Regions from separate parts of the Bacillus sp. BC05(2025) genome, predicted to be linked through region 1. Evidence: riboswitches for the same ligand, from Rfam matches in the RefSeq annotation. Region 1 holds a riboswitch; each other region holds the start of a gene.
The links. A riboswitch is a leader RNA that binds a small molecule or an ion and turns the genes downstream of it on or off. The one in region 1 is predicted to bind S-adenosylmethionine.
Positions count from the first base shown of each region.

Region 1 (4,154 bases):
CGAGCAGTCCGAAACATATTGAGAAGATGAAAAATCCGAAAAATGAATTGGCGTATCGTTCATTTTACAATCCGACAACGTACGTGTGGGGACCGCCTGGGACAGGGAAGTCTTACAATTTATCACGTATTATTTCGGCCCATTATCAAAAAGGAAAATCGGTACTTGTATTAGCTCACAGTAATGCGGCAGTGGACGTATTAATGAGTGAAGTAACGAAGCAAATTGAAAAGAAAAAGAAATGGACGCCTGGCGAAATTGTTCGTTACGGTTATAGCCAACATGAACATATACGAAATCATGAAACGTTACTTGCGTCGAAATTAGTTGAAACGACGAACGGATCTTGGGGAGAAGAAAGACTCTATTTAGAAGAAACACGCCAAGATCTTCGTGAAAAGATTTTATCGTATAAAGCGACTTCTGCTGATAAGAAGCGTATACAAGAGATTGAAAGTGATCTTCGAAAGCAAAAAGCAAAAATTAAAGAAGTAGAAAAAGAATATATTGAAAATGCGAAAGTAATTGGTGCTACTTTATCGAAATGTGCGATTGATTCACTGATTTATGAGCGTACGTTTGATTTAGTTGTCGTAGATGAAGTGAGTATGGCATATGTTCCGCAAATTGCTTTAGCTGCTTCACTTGGAAAACGTATCGTCGTATGTGGTGACTTTTTACAGTTACCTCCGATCGCGATGGCGAACCATGAACTCGTTCGAAAATGGCTTGGGGAAGACATGTTTTACCATGCGGGGATTGTTGAGTCTGTTAATAAATCAGAAGCACATCCGAACCTCTTTATGTTGCAGGAACAAAGACGTATGCATGCGGATATATCGAAGTTTACAAACTCATTTATTTATAAAAATAGAGTATATGACCATCCGTCTGTTTCAGAACGTAAAGAACTTGCGAAATTACAACCGTTCGCAAATGAGGCGAGTGTTTTATTTGATACGAGCTTAATGGGGGCATTTTCGCTAAAAGATGCTGCATCTGGTTCTCGTTTTAACATTATGTCTGGTTTAGTAGCGATGCAAATGATGTTAATTGGACTGTTAGACGGTGTTCAGTCAATCGGTGTTGTTACACCTTACAGAGCGCAATCCCGCTTTTTATCAACGTGCATTAGAGAAATGTTGCAGAAAACGAAGTATCGTCACATACCTGTTTTAGCAGCGACTGTTCATAAGTTCCAAGGTTCTGAAAGAGATATGATGATTTTTGATACAGTGGATAGTTATCCGCAAGAACGTCCTGGTGTGTTATTCTTTGACCATAAAAACCATCGCCTCGTCAATGTTGCAGTGACAAGGGCGAGAGGGAAGCTCATTCAATTATCTGATTGCCATTATATGCGTAAAAACCTTTCGAGAAAACAAGCGTTATCACAATTAACAGCTCATATAGAACGTCACGGAGATGTGTATGATCGCACGACATCAAGACAATTGTGGGAGCGGAAAATTTCAAAACGTTTACGCTGGTTTATGGAAATGAATCTGGAAGAGCCGAAAGGGTTATTGAAAGATATTTTAGCTGCAAAACGAAAAATTATTATTTCACTTCCAAGTACAAAACAAGCGGACAAACGAGTATGGCAAGCGTTAATGCGTACAAATGCACAAATAACAGTGTATAGTGATGGACCAGTTCCATTAAAAAATGTAAAGTTACAAAGACAAAATAAAGCATTCCCATTTATCGTAATCGATGATGAAATCTTCTGGGCAGGCGCGCCACTCACATCCCAAATGATGTTTGAAGGTAGTACGGAATTTCCGTACGTATGTGCAAGACTGCAAGCACCAGAAACAATTGGTGTATTAAAAGGATTTTTAGATATTCGGTAAATTCGGATAGGAATTCCTTGACTTTTGATCGGAATGAACTTAGAATGAATGTAATTTAATAAAATTTTATGAAAATTCTTATCGCGAGAGGTTGAGGGACTGGCCCTATGACACCTCGGCAGCGGATTCTTTATGAATACTGTGCCAATTCCAGCAAGGTAACTTGAAAGATAAGAAAGAAGCTCATTTTGACTGTATATGCAGAAGCCTCTTTCTATCTTTTAGAAAGAGGCTTTTTTACGTGAAAATATAAGGGGGAAGAGAAATGGAAGCGACTGAAGTAACGTCACAAAGAAAAACAATTGAAGAGAGTATTGAAAGAAATAAGGAAAAGTACATAGAAACAAGTCACAATATTCATGCGAATCCGGAGATTGGTAACCAAGAGTTTTACGCATCTAGAACGTTAAGTTTATTGCTAGGTAGTGCGGGATTTCAGTTGCAGCACAATATAGCTGGTCATGAAACAGGATTTATCGCACGAAAAAGCTCGGGAAAACAAGGACCAGTTGTCGCATTTTTAGCTGAGTATGACGCTTTACCAGGACTCGGTCATGCGTGTGGTCACAATTTAATTGGCACAATTAGCGTTGCAGCAGCGATCGCATTATCAGAAACGCTTGAAGAAATTGGTGGGGAAGTTGTCGTGTTTGGTACTCCGGCTGAAGAAGGAGGGCCAAATGGTAGTGCGAAAGCGAGTTATGTAAAGGCTGGTTTATTTAAAGGTATTGATGCGGCACTTATGATTCATCCGAGCGGAAAAACAGCGACAACGAGCCCTTCACTAGCAGTCGATCCACTTGATTTTCACTTTTACGGAAAAACAGCTCATGCAGCAGCTTCACCAGAAGAAGGAATTAACGCATTAGATGCGATTATTCAGCTGTATAACAGCATTAACGCACTTCGCCAACAACTTCCGTCAGATGTGAAAATTCATGGCGTTATTACTGAGGGCGGAAAAGCACCTAACATTATTCCTGATTACGCTGCAGCAAGATTCTTCATCCGCGCAGCAACGCGAAAAAGATGTGCGGAAGTAACAGAGAAAGTAAGAAATATCGCAGAGGGAGCAGCACTAGCAACAGGTACGAAAGTGAAAATTCATCAATTCCAAAATGAAATCGATGAATTACTCGTAACAAAAACATTTAATGAAGTCGTAGCCGAAGAACTAGAATTACAAGGTGAAGACGTAAATCGGAAAGAAAGATTTGGCATCGGTTCAACAGATGCAGGAAATGTAAGCCAAGTCGTACCGACCATTCATCCGTACATTAAAATCGGTCCAGATGATTTAATTGCACATACGAATGAATTTAGAGAAGCAGCCCGTTCAGAATTAGGAGATAAAGCGTTAATTACATCCGCAAAAGCATTAGCGAATACGGCATATCGATTAATTACGGAAGAAGGTTTGTTAGAGAAGGTGAAGGAGGAGTTTAGAGAGGCGCAGAGGAATCAGGGGTAGATAGTTAAAGGGAGTGGGGGATCCACTCTTTTTTTTTGCGTAACACTGATGCTAAGATTTTTTTGCAGTAAAATCAATATTAGTGGAACTTTTTTTATCAAACTTTTTTCTAAATTAACATAAATACTTGCAATATTTAAATTAGTACTATATAGTTCTAGTTATGACAAAGGTAAAATTAATGAATCAAAAACGTGTGATTGAAGTAGCTGCAACATTATTTTTAGAAAAAGGGTTTGCTTATACAAGTATGGATGAATTAGTACGTGTAAGCAAAGTTTCAAAGTCTAATGTGTATTATCACTTTTCTAATAAGGAAGTACTATTAGAAAGGGTCGTTGATTATTGGATTGAAATGTATCAATCTGCAATTGATGACGTAATTTCTCAGAGCCAATTTTTAGTTGAAGATCGTATCCAACTGTTTTTAAAGCAATTATCACAAGGAGTTCAGTCGAGAGAGTATAAGGGGAGCTGTCCATTTATTACTCTTTATATTCAAAGTCCTACACAGGCCACGCAAATAAAAGAAAAAATAGGTCTTTTTTTTATAGGATTACAAAAGAAAGTTTCTCTATTACTTAAACAAGGGGTAGAGAATGGAGAATTCAGAAATACGATTAATATTGATGAGGTTGCATCCCTTTTTATTACAAATCTTGAAGGAGCGTTATTTATTTCAGAAACATTGAAGGATGCAACTGTAATCACGAAAACAGCAGATCATTTTTTAAAATTGCTTCGATAAAAGAAGCATTTTTTTTACATCAAATTAGTACTGAATAGTACTAAAAAGGGGATCTTATATGAGAACAGTATTTTTAACT
Region 1 is NZ_JBWYRA010000001.1:644,218-648,371, reverse strand. It holds gene ACZ76X_RS03440 (AAA domain-containing protein) at 1-1,856, shown strand, start outside; SAM riboswitch class I at 1,932-2,033, shown strand; gene ACZ76X_RS03435 (M20 family metallopeptidase) at 2,122-3,327, shown strand; gene ACZ76X_RS03430 (TetR/AcrR family transcriptional regulator) at 3,509-4,075, shown strand; gene ACZ76X_RS03425 (alpha/beta fold hydrolase) at 4,134-4,154, shown strand, end outside.

Region 2 (4,154 bases), on a different contig from region 1:
AATTATGAGATTGATAAAAGAAAACAAACGTTATTTGGGCATTCACTAGGTGGTTTATTTGCTTTACATATACTATTCACAAACGTAAATGCTTTTCAAAATTATTTTATTAGTAGTCCGTCTATTTGGTGGAATAATCAATCTGTTCTTGAAAAAGAAGAGAATTTTATAAATGAATTAAACAGTGCCAAGTTTGAAACGGGAGTGTTCCTTACAGTTGGATCACTAGAACGAGAGCATATGGTTGTAGGGGCAAACGAATTATCAGAGCGCCTTTTCCAAGTGAAACATGATCAGTTTAGATTTACGTTTTATGAAGCTGAAGGGGAGAATCACGCATCTGTTGTGCCGACTTCTTTAAGTAAAGGGTTAAGATTTATTAGTCACGTATAATTTGGAATGATTGTCTAATAAAATGCAAACGAAAGGCTATGGGGAAATTCTCCATAGCCTTTCGTTTGTTCAAGTAGAATTGTCCTTTTTGAAAGTTTTGTTTCAACTTTTCGTCTAAAGAGACAAAAAGTTGTCACAATTCGGTCACAATTAGCATAAACATAAAATAGACGAAATGAACTTATTTCCAAAAAGGCTTAGTTCATTCCATTTATGATTAGTGGAGCTAAAAAGAACGGATTAAAAGTTCACTATATTCTCAAGGAGGTAGATCGTATGAAAACTATTCTTGCTATCGCTGGGCTTATTTGGGTTTTATCACATGGCATTCCAATTTATGAGGGAGAACAAATTCGTAGTGCTCTAAATAAAAATTTTAATGAATATCACGTTATTGATCGGCAAGATAATGTTGTGACAGTTCGTGTAAATGACTGTTTTCATACGGTAACCGTTGAAGGAACTTCAGTAGTGAATGATACAAAAGTATGTGATCAACAATAATTATATATAGGAAGAAAGAAGTCTCAATTTATACGTGTGAATTGAGACTTTTATATTTGTGATTGAAGTTTTTTTCATAAACAATTATTGACATAACGAGTTTATGTTGATAAAATTCAATTCATAAAATATAGATAATTTAATAGATTTTGAATCAGATGAAAATTAAATCTGATTTCTCTTATCCAGAGAGGTGGAGGGACTGTGCCCTGTGAAACCCAGCAACCATCAATTTTTACATTGAAATGGTGCTAATTCCTGCAAAGCAAATGCTTTGAGAGATGAGAGAAAGGGATAGTATCGATATATGCATACAAACCTTTCTGCTCATTCTAAGGGCAGAAAGGTTTTTTTGTTGTTCTCGACTGTGAGTAAAGACTATTCTGAGGGAAAATAGAGCGATTTATACAGTCCGTGTGCAGGAGGAATAACGATGTGAAAATCAATGAACCAATTTGTGCATGTCCTAGTGTTGTTCTAATAAAGTGGATTATTGATTTGTTACAGCGTGAATTAATAAATAAATACATAAAAGAAGAAGGGTGTTTACAACATGAAAAAACTATTACTATCAGGACTTATTACAACAGCAATTTTTGGTTTAACTGCTTGTGGAGGGAAAAGTGAAGATAAGCTTGTTGTCGGTGCTTCTAATGTACCTCATGCAGTTATTTTGGAAAAAGCAAAACCATTACTTGAGAAAAAAGGTGTAGAACTAGAAATTAAAAAATTCCAAGACTACGTATTACCAAATAAATCATTGGCGAATAAAGAATTAGATGTAAATTATTTCCAAGGTATTCCATTCTTAGAGAAAGAAATGAAAGACAAAAAATATGATTTTGAAGTAGCTGGAAAAATACACATTGAACCAATCGGTTTATATTCTCAAAAATATAAAAATCTAAAAGAGCTTCCAGATGGTGCAACAATTATTATGAGTAATGCAATTACTGATCATGGACGTGGTTTAGCAATTTTACAAAAAGAAGGTATTTTAAAAATTAAAGATGGTATAGATCCTGTAAAAGCAACCGTAAAAGATATTGCAGATAATCCGAAAAATTTGAAATTCAAAACAGACATCGAGCCTGGTTTATTAACACAAATGTATAAAAATAAAGAAGGTGATGCTATTTTAATTAATGCTAACTATGCAATTGATGCAAAGTTAAATCCAAGAAAAGATGCAATTGCGCTTGAAGGTAAGGATTCTCCATATGTAAACGTAGTTGTGGTTCGTAAAGGTGATAAAGATAAGAAAGAAATTAAAGCACTTGTAGAAGTATTGCATTCGAAAGAAATTGAAGATTTTATTAATAAGGAATATAACGGTGCAGTTATTCCTGTAAAAGAATAATTTTGAAAACTAAGGAATTGTACTCTTTACAACTACGTATTTTATAACTGATGAAAATTAATTATTTTATTAAGGGCTACTAAGGTAGCCCTTTTATATTTGCAACGAGAAATTGTTAGGGAATGTACATTAATGGAGGCTTTAGTTGAAGAACATAGCACAAAAGTGATTAAACATTTTACTTTATTAAGTTCTGATGGAGAATGTAATGTTTTTTTGAAAAAGGAAAGGGTATCATGAAAATTGAGACTGAGAAGCTAATAAATTGTTAAGAATAAGCTTAGTGCGGAAATATACTCATATGGGGTATCATACATAGATAATTAATGCTATAATTGGTATACTCGTAAAAGCAATTGTTTTATTGGATGAAGAGAAACTTTAAGAAGGTGATAATATGGGTCATAAAGAGCATGAAGCAGTAACACATAGATCAGAAAAAGAAAAAGAACAAATTATAAATAGATTAAAGAGAATTGAAGGACAGGTCCGCGGTATTCAAAATATGATTGAAAATGATCGCTATTGTGTGGATATTTTAGTGCAAATTTCAGCGATTAATGCAGCGATGAAAAAAGTAGGAATGGGTGTATTAAAAAACCATACAAGTCATTGTGTTTCAGGCGCTATTAAAGATGGCAATGGTGACGAAGCGATTGAAGAATTAATGACTGTATTTGAACGTTTTTCAAAAGCGTAAAACAAGCTAGTATGTAACTGGCTTGTTTTTTTGTTTACTTTCATATAAGGTTTCGGGGTATTGATGTGAAAAAGTGTATGTAAAATAAACTTTTAGAAAATAATTGAAAAATCATGATACAAAACCATTGATTACCTTAGGGGGGTATGGTAAGATGTAGTTGTGATTAAGAAACAATGAAGAAACAAGAGGAGGATTTTAAATGGAACAGTTAACATTAAAAGTTGAAGGTATGTCTTGTGGACATTGTGTAAATGCTATCGAAAGCAGTGTGAAAGAGCTAAGCGGTGTTGAACAAGTGAAAGTTCAATTAGCAGAAGGAACTGTTGAAGTTACTATCGACTCATCAGTTGTAACGTTAAAAGATATCGTTGCTGTAATTGAAGATCAAGGATACGATGTTCAATAATTATTTTTAGATATGGAAATAAATCGTACTTTATAGGAAGTACGATTTATTTTGCTAATAATTATACCTCATAAGGGTATATAGAGGTGAGAGACATGAATGAACAGAAAGAGGTCAATCTTCAAATATCAGGAATGACATGTGCCGCATGTGCGAATAGAATTGAAAAAGGCCTGAAAAAAGTAGAAGGTGTTCATGATGCAAATGTAAATTTTGCACTTGAAAAAACAAAAATAATGTATGATCCTCAAAAAACAAATCCGCAACAATTTAAGGAAAAAGTTGAATCGTTAGGATATGGAATTGTAAGTGATAAGGCTGAGTTTACTGTTTCAGGGATGACATGCGCAGCATGTGCGAATAGAGTAGAAAAGCGTTTAAATAAGTTAGAAGGTGTGAACGGAGCGACAGTAAATTTCGCTTTGGAATCGGCTACAGTAGATTTTAATCCTGATGAAATTAATGTAAATGAAATGAAGAGTGCGATTACGAAATTAGGATATAAATTAGAAGTGAAATCAGATGAGCAGGATGGATCAACTGATCATCGCTTACAGGAAATTGAGCGACAGAAAAAGAAATTTATCATTTCGTTTATTTTATCATTCCCGTTATTGTGGGCAATGGTAAGTCATTTCTCATTTACATCGTTTATTTATTTACCTGATGTGCTTATGAACCCTTGGGTGCAGCTAGCTCTTGCAACGCCAGTTCAATTTATCATTGGTGGACAGTTTTATGTTGGGGCTTATAAAGCGTTACGTAATAAAAGCGCCAATATGGATGTT
Region 2 is NZ_JBWYRA010000003.1:656,390-660,543, forward strand. It holds gene ACZ76X_RS14120 (alpha/beta hydrolase) at 1-393, shown strand, start outside; gene ACZ76X_RS14125 (hypothetical protein) at 670-897, shown strand; SAM riboswitch class I at 1,076-1,185, shown strand; gene metQ (methionine ABC transporter substrate-binding lipoprotein MetQ) at 1,451-2,257, shown strand; gene ACZ76X_RS14135 (metal-sensing transcriptional repressor) at 2,655-2,957, shown strand; gene copZ (copper chaperone CopZ) at 3,160-3,366, shown strand; gene ACZ76X_RS14145 (heavy metal translocating P-type ATPase) at 3,462-4,154, shown strand, end outside.
Region 2: another riboswitch for S-adenosylmethionine. It lies ahead of metQ (methionine ABC transporter substrate-binding lipoprotein MetQ); the one in region 1 lies ahead of ACZ76X_RS03435 (M20 family metallopeptidase).

Region 3 (4,154 bases), on a different contig from region 1:
ACGAACTAATGGCCATTCTGCTACAACAAATAAAACTTTTGCACCTTTAGCAGTATGAACGCGCATCCATTCCGGAAAACGAATGTCATAACAAATTGTCCCAGCGCACTCTACATCATCTAACTTAAATTCACCCGTACTATTTCCAGCTATTAAATATTTATGTTCATCCATAAGCTGAAATAAATGCACTTTACTATATTCATTGACTAGTTCTCCTTTATTACTTACCACATACATTGTATTTGTAACACCTTGCCCTGTTTGCTTCGCTATAGAACCACCGACAATATGTACACCATATTGTTTCGACCATTCTTTCAGCTTTTCTTTCGTTTCTAATCCATCCTTATCTGCAATTTCAGAGAGTCTCGTTAAATCATATCCTGTTGTCCATAGTTCTGGTAAAACAATAACATCTGGTCTTTCTTTCATCGCTTCACTTATTTTATTTTTAGCATTCTCAATATTTTTTTCTACATCTCCAAAGACAATATCCATTTGAATACATGCGACTTTCATTTTGTCAGCCCCATTCTTATTTTTTTCTTTACAAAATACTGGAAAGATTATATCATTTGTCACTAGAATTGTAACAACTTTCAAAAGAGGTGGAAAGTATGAAATCATTTCAACCTTCTGAGATAGTAACATCATTGCCAACACAATTTTTCGCTTCACTTGTTGCAAAAGTTAACAAAGTTGTAGCAGCTGGTCACGATGTTATTAATCTAGGTCAAGGTAATCCGGATCAACCAACACCGCAGCATATCGTAAAAGCTTTACAAGATGCTGCAGAAAAGACCATTCATCATAAATATCCGCCATTTCGCGGACACGAAAGCTTAAAAGAAGCCGTGGCAACATTCTATCAACGTGAATATGATGTAGTAGTAAATCCAAAAACAGAAGTTGCTATTTTGTTTGGCGGAAAGGCTGGATTAGTAGAATTACCAGTTTGCTTTACAAACCCTGGTGATACAATTCTCGTTCCCGATCCAGGATATCCAGATTATTTATCAGGTGTTGCTTTAGCGAAAGCAACATTTGAAACAATGCCACTACTTGCAGAAAATAATTTTTTACCAGATTATACGAAAATTGATGATTCTATTGCGAAACAAGCAAAATTAATGTTTTTAAACTATCCAAATAATCCTACTGGTGCTACTGCATCAAAAGCATTCTTTGAAGAAACCATTCATTTTGCTAATGAACATAATATATTAGTTGTTCATGATTTTGCTTACGGCGCTATTGGATTTGATGGTCAAAAACCCGTGAGTTTCTTACAAGCAGACGGTGCCAAAGATACAGGAATTGAAATTTATACTCTATCGAAAACTTTCAATATGGCTGGGTGGCGTATCGCTTTTGCAGTAGGGAATGAAAGTGTCATTGAAACGATTAACTTATTACAAGATCATATGTATGTTAGTATTTTTGGTGCAGTTCAAGACGCTGCTCGCGAAGCACTATTAAGTTCACAGTCTTGCGTAATAGACCTTGTAAATCGTTACGAATCTCGCAGAAATGCTCTTATTTCAGCTTGTCACTCAATTGGTTGGAATGTAGACATTCCAACAGGCTCATTTTTTGCATGGCTTCCTGTTCCGAAAGGATATACCTCTGAGCAATTTTCTAATATTTTACTAGAAAAAGCACACGTTGCAGTTGCTCCTGGTGTTGGATTTGGTGAGCATGGTGAAGGGTATGTCCGCGTTGGTCTCTTGCATACAGAAGATAGATTACGAGAAGCCATTAATCGAATCGATAAATTAAATTTTTTCAAAAAGTAATTGACAACATGAAAAATATCTGACAAAATTCAGTTATCTTAAAAATTTAAACATTTCTAAATACTTCTTATCAAGAGCAGGTGGAGGGACGAGCCCGACGAAACCCGGCAACCGATCTACAATTGTAGACACGGTGCTAATTCTCGCAGCATTACGCTGACAGATAAGGAGCTGGTTGTAAAAAAACCTCTCCTTAGCTGAGAGGTTTTTTTATTTAACTAGGAGGTTATAACAATGAGCAGAATTATAGCGACATATTTAATCCATGATGATTCACATAACTTAGAAAAAAAGGCTGAGCAAATTGCACTCGGTTTAACGATTGGCTCTTGGACACATTTGCCACATTTATTGCAAGAACAATTAAAACAACATAAAGGCAACGTCATTCATGTTGAGGAATTAGCTGCACAAGAACATACCAATTCGTATTTACGTAAAAAAGTAACACGCGGAATTATTAAAATTGAATATCCTTTATTAAACTTCAGTCCAGATTTACCAGCTATTTTAACAACTACATTCGGAAAGCTATCACTTGATGGCGAAGTAAAATTAATTGACTTAACTTTTTCAGACGAGTTAAAAAAACATTTTCCTGGCCCAAAGTTCGGCATAGATGGTATTCGAAATCTTTTACAAGTGTATGAGCGTCCTCTTTTAATGAGTATTTTTAAAGGGATGATTGGACGAAATATTGGATATTTAAAAACGCAATTACGTGATCAAGCAATTGGTGGTGTAGATATTGTAAAAGATGATGAAATATTATTTGAGAATACATTAACACCACTTACGAAACGCATTGTATCTGGAAAAGAAGTTTTACAATCCGTATATGAAACGTACGGACATAAAACGTTATATGCCGTAAATTTAACCGGACGAACTTTTGATTTAAAAGAAAATGCGAAACGTGCGGTGCAAGCTGGAGCTGATATTCTATTATTTAACGTATTTGCTTACGGACTAGATGTACTACAATCACTTGCAGAAGATGATGAAATCCCAGTTCCTATTATGGCACACCCTGCTGTAAGTGGTGCTTACTCAGCATCCAAGCTATATGGAGTTTCATCTCCTTTATTACTCGGAAAGCTATTACGTTATGCTGGCGCTGACTTTTCATTATTCCCCTCTCCATATGGGAGTGTTGCGCTAGAAAAAGAAGAAGCCCTTGCTATCTCAAAATATTTAACTGAAGACGATGCATTTTTCAAGAAAAGCTTCTCTGTTCCGTCTGCTGGTATTCACCCTGGTTTCGTTCCCTTTATTGTACGAGATTTCGGTAAAGATGTTGTTATTAATGCTGGCGGCGGGATACACGGACATCCGAACGGAGCGCAGGGTGGCGGTAAAGCCTTCCGTACTGCGATTAATGCTACTTTGCAAAATATACCTCTTCATGAAGTAGATGATATAAATTTGCATAGTGCACTACAAATATGGGGAAATCCCTCTCATGAGGTGAAATTATGAGTATTCAAGTATTTTGTGATTTCGATGGCACGATTACCAATAATGATAACATTATGTCCATTATGGAAAAATTCGCACCACCAGAAGCTGAAGAAGTAAAGAATAGAATTTTATCGCAAGAGCTATCTATTCAAGAAGGTGTTTCTCAATTATTTCAATTCATACCTACTAATCTACACGATGATATCATTCAATTTTTAAAAGAGACTGCTGAAATCCGTAGTGGTTTTCATGAATTTATACAATTTGTAAATGAAAATAACATTTCTTTTTATGTTATATCAGGTGGAATGGATTTCTTCGTCTATCCACTCTTGCAAGGACTTATTCCAAAAGAGCAAATTTACTGTAATGAAACAGATTTTTCAAATGAATACATTACTGTTAATTGGCCTCATCCTTGTGATCATCATTGTCAAAATCATTGCGGATTATGTAAATCATCTTTAATCCGTAAATTAGGTGATGCGAATGACTTCCATATTGTAATTGGAGATTCCATTACTGATTTACAAGCTGCGAAACAAGCAGATACAGTATTTGCCCGTGACTTCCTTATTACAAAGTGTGAAGAGAATCATATCGCCTATACACCTTTTGAAACATTTTACGATGTTCAAGCTGCATTAAAGCATTTGTTGGAGGTGAAGTTATGAAACAACTTTTTCGTCAATGGTATGACTTAAGCGAGATCAAAAAAGAATTAACAACACGAAATTGGTTTCCTGCAACGAGTGGTAATATTTCTATAAAGGTTAGTCATGAACCGCTCACTTTTCTCATTACAGCAAGTGGTAAAGATAAAACAAAGACAACTCCAGATGATTTTCTATTAGTAGATCATCTAGGAGTTCCCGTATTAGAAACTGAATTACG
Region 3 is NZ_JBWYRA010000003.1:343,587-347,740, reverse strand. It holds gene ACZ76X_RS12580 (carbon-nitrogen family hydrolase) at 1-606, opposite strand, end outside; gene ACZ76X_RS12575 (aminotransferase class I/II-fold pyridoxal phosphate-dependent enzyme) at 621-1,799, shown strand; SAM riboswitch class I at 1,864-1,969, shown strand; gene mtnW (2,3-diketo-5-methylthiopentyl-1-phosphate enolase) at 2,034-3,278, shown strand; gene ACZ76X_RS12565 (2-hydroxy-3-keto-5-methylthiopentenyl-1-phosphate phosphatase) at 3,275-3,934, shown strand; gene ACZ76X_RS12560 (methylthioribulose 1-phosphate dehydratase) at 3,931-4,154, shown strand, end outside.
Region 3: another riboswitch for S-adenosylmethionine. It lies ahead of mtnW (2,3-diketo-5-methylthiopentyl-1-phosphate enolase); the one in region 1 lies ahead of ACZ76X_RS03435 (M20 family metallopeptidase).

Region 4 (4,154 bases), on a different contig from region 1:
ATAAAGGAAAAAAACGCGACTCTATATAGTGAAATTTAAGTTAAAAACTCTCTAAAATACTAGTAGGGAATCGTTCTCATGTTAGGTTTTCTGACATGGGATTTGTTTTTGTCAAGAAAATTATTTGTGTTCAGTAAAAGTTATTTTGTTGTCAGATTTTAAATTTTGATTTATGATTTTTAACAGGGACAAAATGTAGTGAATTGTCGAATAATATGTAATACTCTTAATTTCGAGTTTTATAGAGATAGAATGAGAGATAGAGTGACACATCGAAGAGGGGGTTACAACAAATATGAAAAGAATAGGACTTGCATGGCAAATATTAATTGGTCTTGCGCTAGGTATTGCAGTTGGGGCGATTTTCTTTGGCAATCCGGCAGTGGTGAGTTATTTACAACCAATTGGTGATATTTTTATCCGATTAATTAAAATGATCGTTGTACCGATTGTTGTAGCAAGTATTGTTGTTGGGGTTGCTGGTGTTGGCGATGTTAAAAAATTAGGTCGACTAGGCGGAAAAACAATTATTTACTTTGAAATTATTACAACAATTGCAATTATTGTCGGTCTGTTAATTGCGAATATTTTCCAACCAGGAAAAGGCGTAAATATGGAGCAGTTAACGAAGACAGATATTTCGAAATATACACATACGACAGAGCAAGTACAAAGTCATTCATTTGCAGATACATTTGTAAATATTGTTCCAACGAACATTGTAAAGTCATTAGCTGACGGAGATATGCTTGCTATTATCTTCTTCTCTGTATTATTTGGTTTAGGTGTAGCGGCAATTGGTGAAAGAGGAAGACCAGTTCTTCAATTTTTCCAAGGTGTAGCTGATGCAATGTTTTACGTAACAAACCAAGTTATGAAATTTGCACCATTTGGTGTATTTGCGTTAATTGGAGTTACAGTTTCTACATTTGGTCTTTCTTCATTAATTCCATTAGGGAAATTATTAGTTGTAGTATACGGAGCAATGATTTTCTTCGTTGTAGTCGTATTAGGAATTACAGCGAAAATATTTGGAATTAACATTTTCCAATTCTTTAAGATTTTAAAAGATGAACTGATCTTAGCGTACTCTACAGCAAGTTCAGAAACAGTTTTACCAAAAATCATGGAGAAAATGGAGAAGTTCGGTTGTCCAAAGGCAATTACATCTTTCGTTATTCCGACAGGTTATTCATTTAACTTAGATGGATCAACTTTATATCAAGCAATTGCAGCTATTTTCTTAGCGCAAATGTACGGTATTGATTTATCCATTACACAACAAATTACATTATTGCTTGTATTAATGCTTACATCAAAAGGTATTGCGGGTGTACCTGGTGTATCATTTGTTGTATTATTAGCGACACTTGGTACAGTAGGTATTCCAGCTGAAGGTTTAGCCTTTATCGCTGGTATTGACCGTATTTTAGATATGGCTCGTACAGCAGTTAACGTTGTAGGTAACTCTTTAGCAGCTGTAGTTATGTCTAAGTGGGAAGGTCAGTATGACGCTGAAAAAGGACAAGCCTACTTGAAAGAAATTTCTAATAAACAAGCAGCTTAATTATAATTTGAACAAGCTCTCACATAATATGTGGGGGCTTTTCTATATAGAAGGGGAGCAGACGAAATGAAACGTAAATATGGTGACGGTTCTTCGTGGAAGCGACTAATAGAGAGGGATTATACGGTTAAGCAGATAGAAGAGGGAATGCTAGGAATACTGGAAATAAAAAAGGTGAGAGAACCTAGTTGTAAAGAATATGATGGTAAAGAGCTTTGTATTGCTGGCGATCGGTATACGTGGATTCAGTATTTCATAAACGGGAAAAACTTTGCGATTACCGCTATGTTAGATGATCGAAAAGAATTAGTACAATATTATATCGATGTGGCGAAAGAATATGAAATAGACGAACGTGGTTTACCGTATTTTGATGATTTATATTTAGATGTAGTGTTATTACCGAATGGTAAAATGTATATATTGGATGAAGATGAGCTAGAGGATGCTTATAAAAGTGGCGATGTTACAAAAGAAGAGTATGAATTGGCTTGGTACACTACGAAATGGATCATAGATGCAATAAAAAATAGTGAATTTTATTGGATTTCAATATTGGAAGAAGAAATCAAAAAGTTAAAATGATTGTTGTATTCAAATTTTTGTATAATTACCAAAAAAATCTATATAAAAAATAATTGACTTTTGTTTTGTAAGCGAGTAAAGTTAGGGAAGAAATTATTATTAAAAAATAAATATGAAACCTTCTTATAAAGAGAGGCGGAGGGACTGGCCCTACGATGCCTCGGCAGCGGACTCGATTTCAGAGTGCTGTGCCAAATCCAGCAAGCATGTGCTTGAAAGATGAGAAGAGCGTTTCTTATAGATGTATAAGACCTCTTCTCATTGGAAGAGGTCTTTTGTTATTCATTAGAAAAAGGTTGAAACTAGGGAGAGATGGTACTTTGAAAGAAACGAGAGGAAATGGTTTGGCTTTATTACCACTTGGGATATTTTTGGCGCTATTTATTGGTTCTGGAATTATTACAGGTGATTTCTATAAATTGCCGATACTTGTAGCAATTTCAATTGCTGTGGGAGTCGCTTTAGCAATGAATCGTAAAGAAAGTTTTCATGTAAAAGTAGAACGATTTGCTAAAGGTGCAGGGAACCCGGATATTATGATTATGGTTCTAATTTTTGTCCTAGCAGGAGCATTTTCTGAAACAGCAAAAGGGATGGGCGGCGTTGATTCTACAGTTAACTTAGCGCTATCCATTTTACCGCAAGGATTTATCGTAGCTGGAATTTTTGTTATAGGCGCATTTATTTCATTAGCGATGGGAACTTCAATGGGTACAATTGCTGCATTAGCACCAATTGCTGTAGGTATTAGTGGGCAAACTAATATCTCCATTGCACTTACGATGGCTACTGTTGTTGGTGGAGCGATGTTTGGTGATAATTTATCATTTATTTCAGATACAACAATCGCAGCTGTACGTTCACAAGGAACGGAAATGAAAGATAAGTTTAAAACGAACTTTTTAATTGTATTACCAGCAGCGATTATTACAATTGTACTATTAGTAATCATTACTTTAGGAAGTGATACGCAGATTAAAGCGCATAGCTTTGACTGGATAAAGATTTTACCGTATGCAGGAGTACTTATTACAGCATTACTTGGCTGGAATGTACTTATCGTGTTAACTGGTGGAACTGTATTATCAGGTGTTATCGGTCTTTTAGATGGAAGTTACACGTTAGAGAGTTTCTTTAAAAGTGTAACGACTGGAATGGGCGGTATGATGGAGCTAGTATTACTTGCTATTTTAATTGGCGGTATGGTCGAACTAATTCAATATAACGGTGGCATTCAATATTTAATGAATATTTTAACTCGTAACATTCGTTCAAAAAAAGGAGCAGAGTTTGGTATCGCTGGTTTAGTAGGTATGACGAATATGTGTACAGCGAATAATACGATTTCTATTATCTTTACAGGTCCACTGGCGAAAAATATTGCAGATCAATATGAAATTGATCCCCGTAAATCAGCGAGTGTATTAGATCTTTTCTCATGCTGTGTGCAAGGATTAATACCGTACGGAGCGCAAATGTTAACAGCAGCAGGATTTGCGGCGTTATCTCCGATTGAATTGTTGCCATATGCGTTTTATCCAATCTTAGTTGGAGTATGTGGAATCATTTCTATATTAATTGGTTTCCCGCGGTTTTCTAAAGTAGCGGGAAAGAAAGAGTATCATAAAACAGCATAATGAAAAATGAAGTTTATGAAATGAAACGAAAGCCGTACAGAGAATGTCCTCTGTACGGCTTTTTATATGCCCTAAAAGAGTGAATGATGAGATGCTACCGCAGGTTTTTACAAAAGGCTGAATGCAACTCAGCCTTAAGTCTGAGTCGAAAACGGTTCTTAAGCTCGTTATGGAAAAAAGAAAAAATAGTTAAGATAAGAGTATCAAATCGAAGGGAGGCAAGCACAAGATGAAACAATTTCTAGCGTTTATCGCGGCTGGTATTTTAGCTTTAATTGCTCTTGGCAGTCTTGCTGGTATTATAGGATTCGCAATTGGAGCAGGAGTTGTGTACTGGAGCTATAAATCATTTGTGCGAGCACAAT
Region 4 is NZ_JBWYRA010000002.1:281,879-286,032, reverse strand. It holds gene gltP (glutamate/aspartate:proton symporter GltP) at 296-1,567, shown strand; gene ACZ76X_RS07290 (ribonuclease FAU-1 family protein) at 1,634-2,152, shown strand; SAM riboswitch class I at 2,273-2,378, shown strand; gene ACZ76X_RS07285 (Na+/H+ antiporter NhaC family protein) at 2,473-3,789, shown strand; gene ACZ76X_RS07280 (lmo0954 family membrane protein) at 4,019-4,154, shown strand, end outside.
Region 4: another riboswitch for S-adenosylmethionine. It lies ahead of ACZ76X_RS07285 (Na+/H+ antiporter NhaC family protein); the one in region 1 lies ahead of ACZ76X_RS03435 (M20 family metallopeptidase).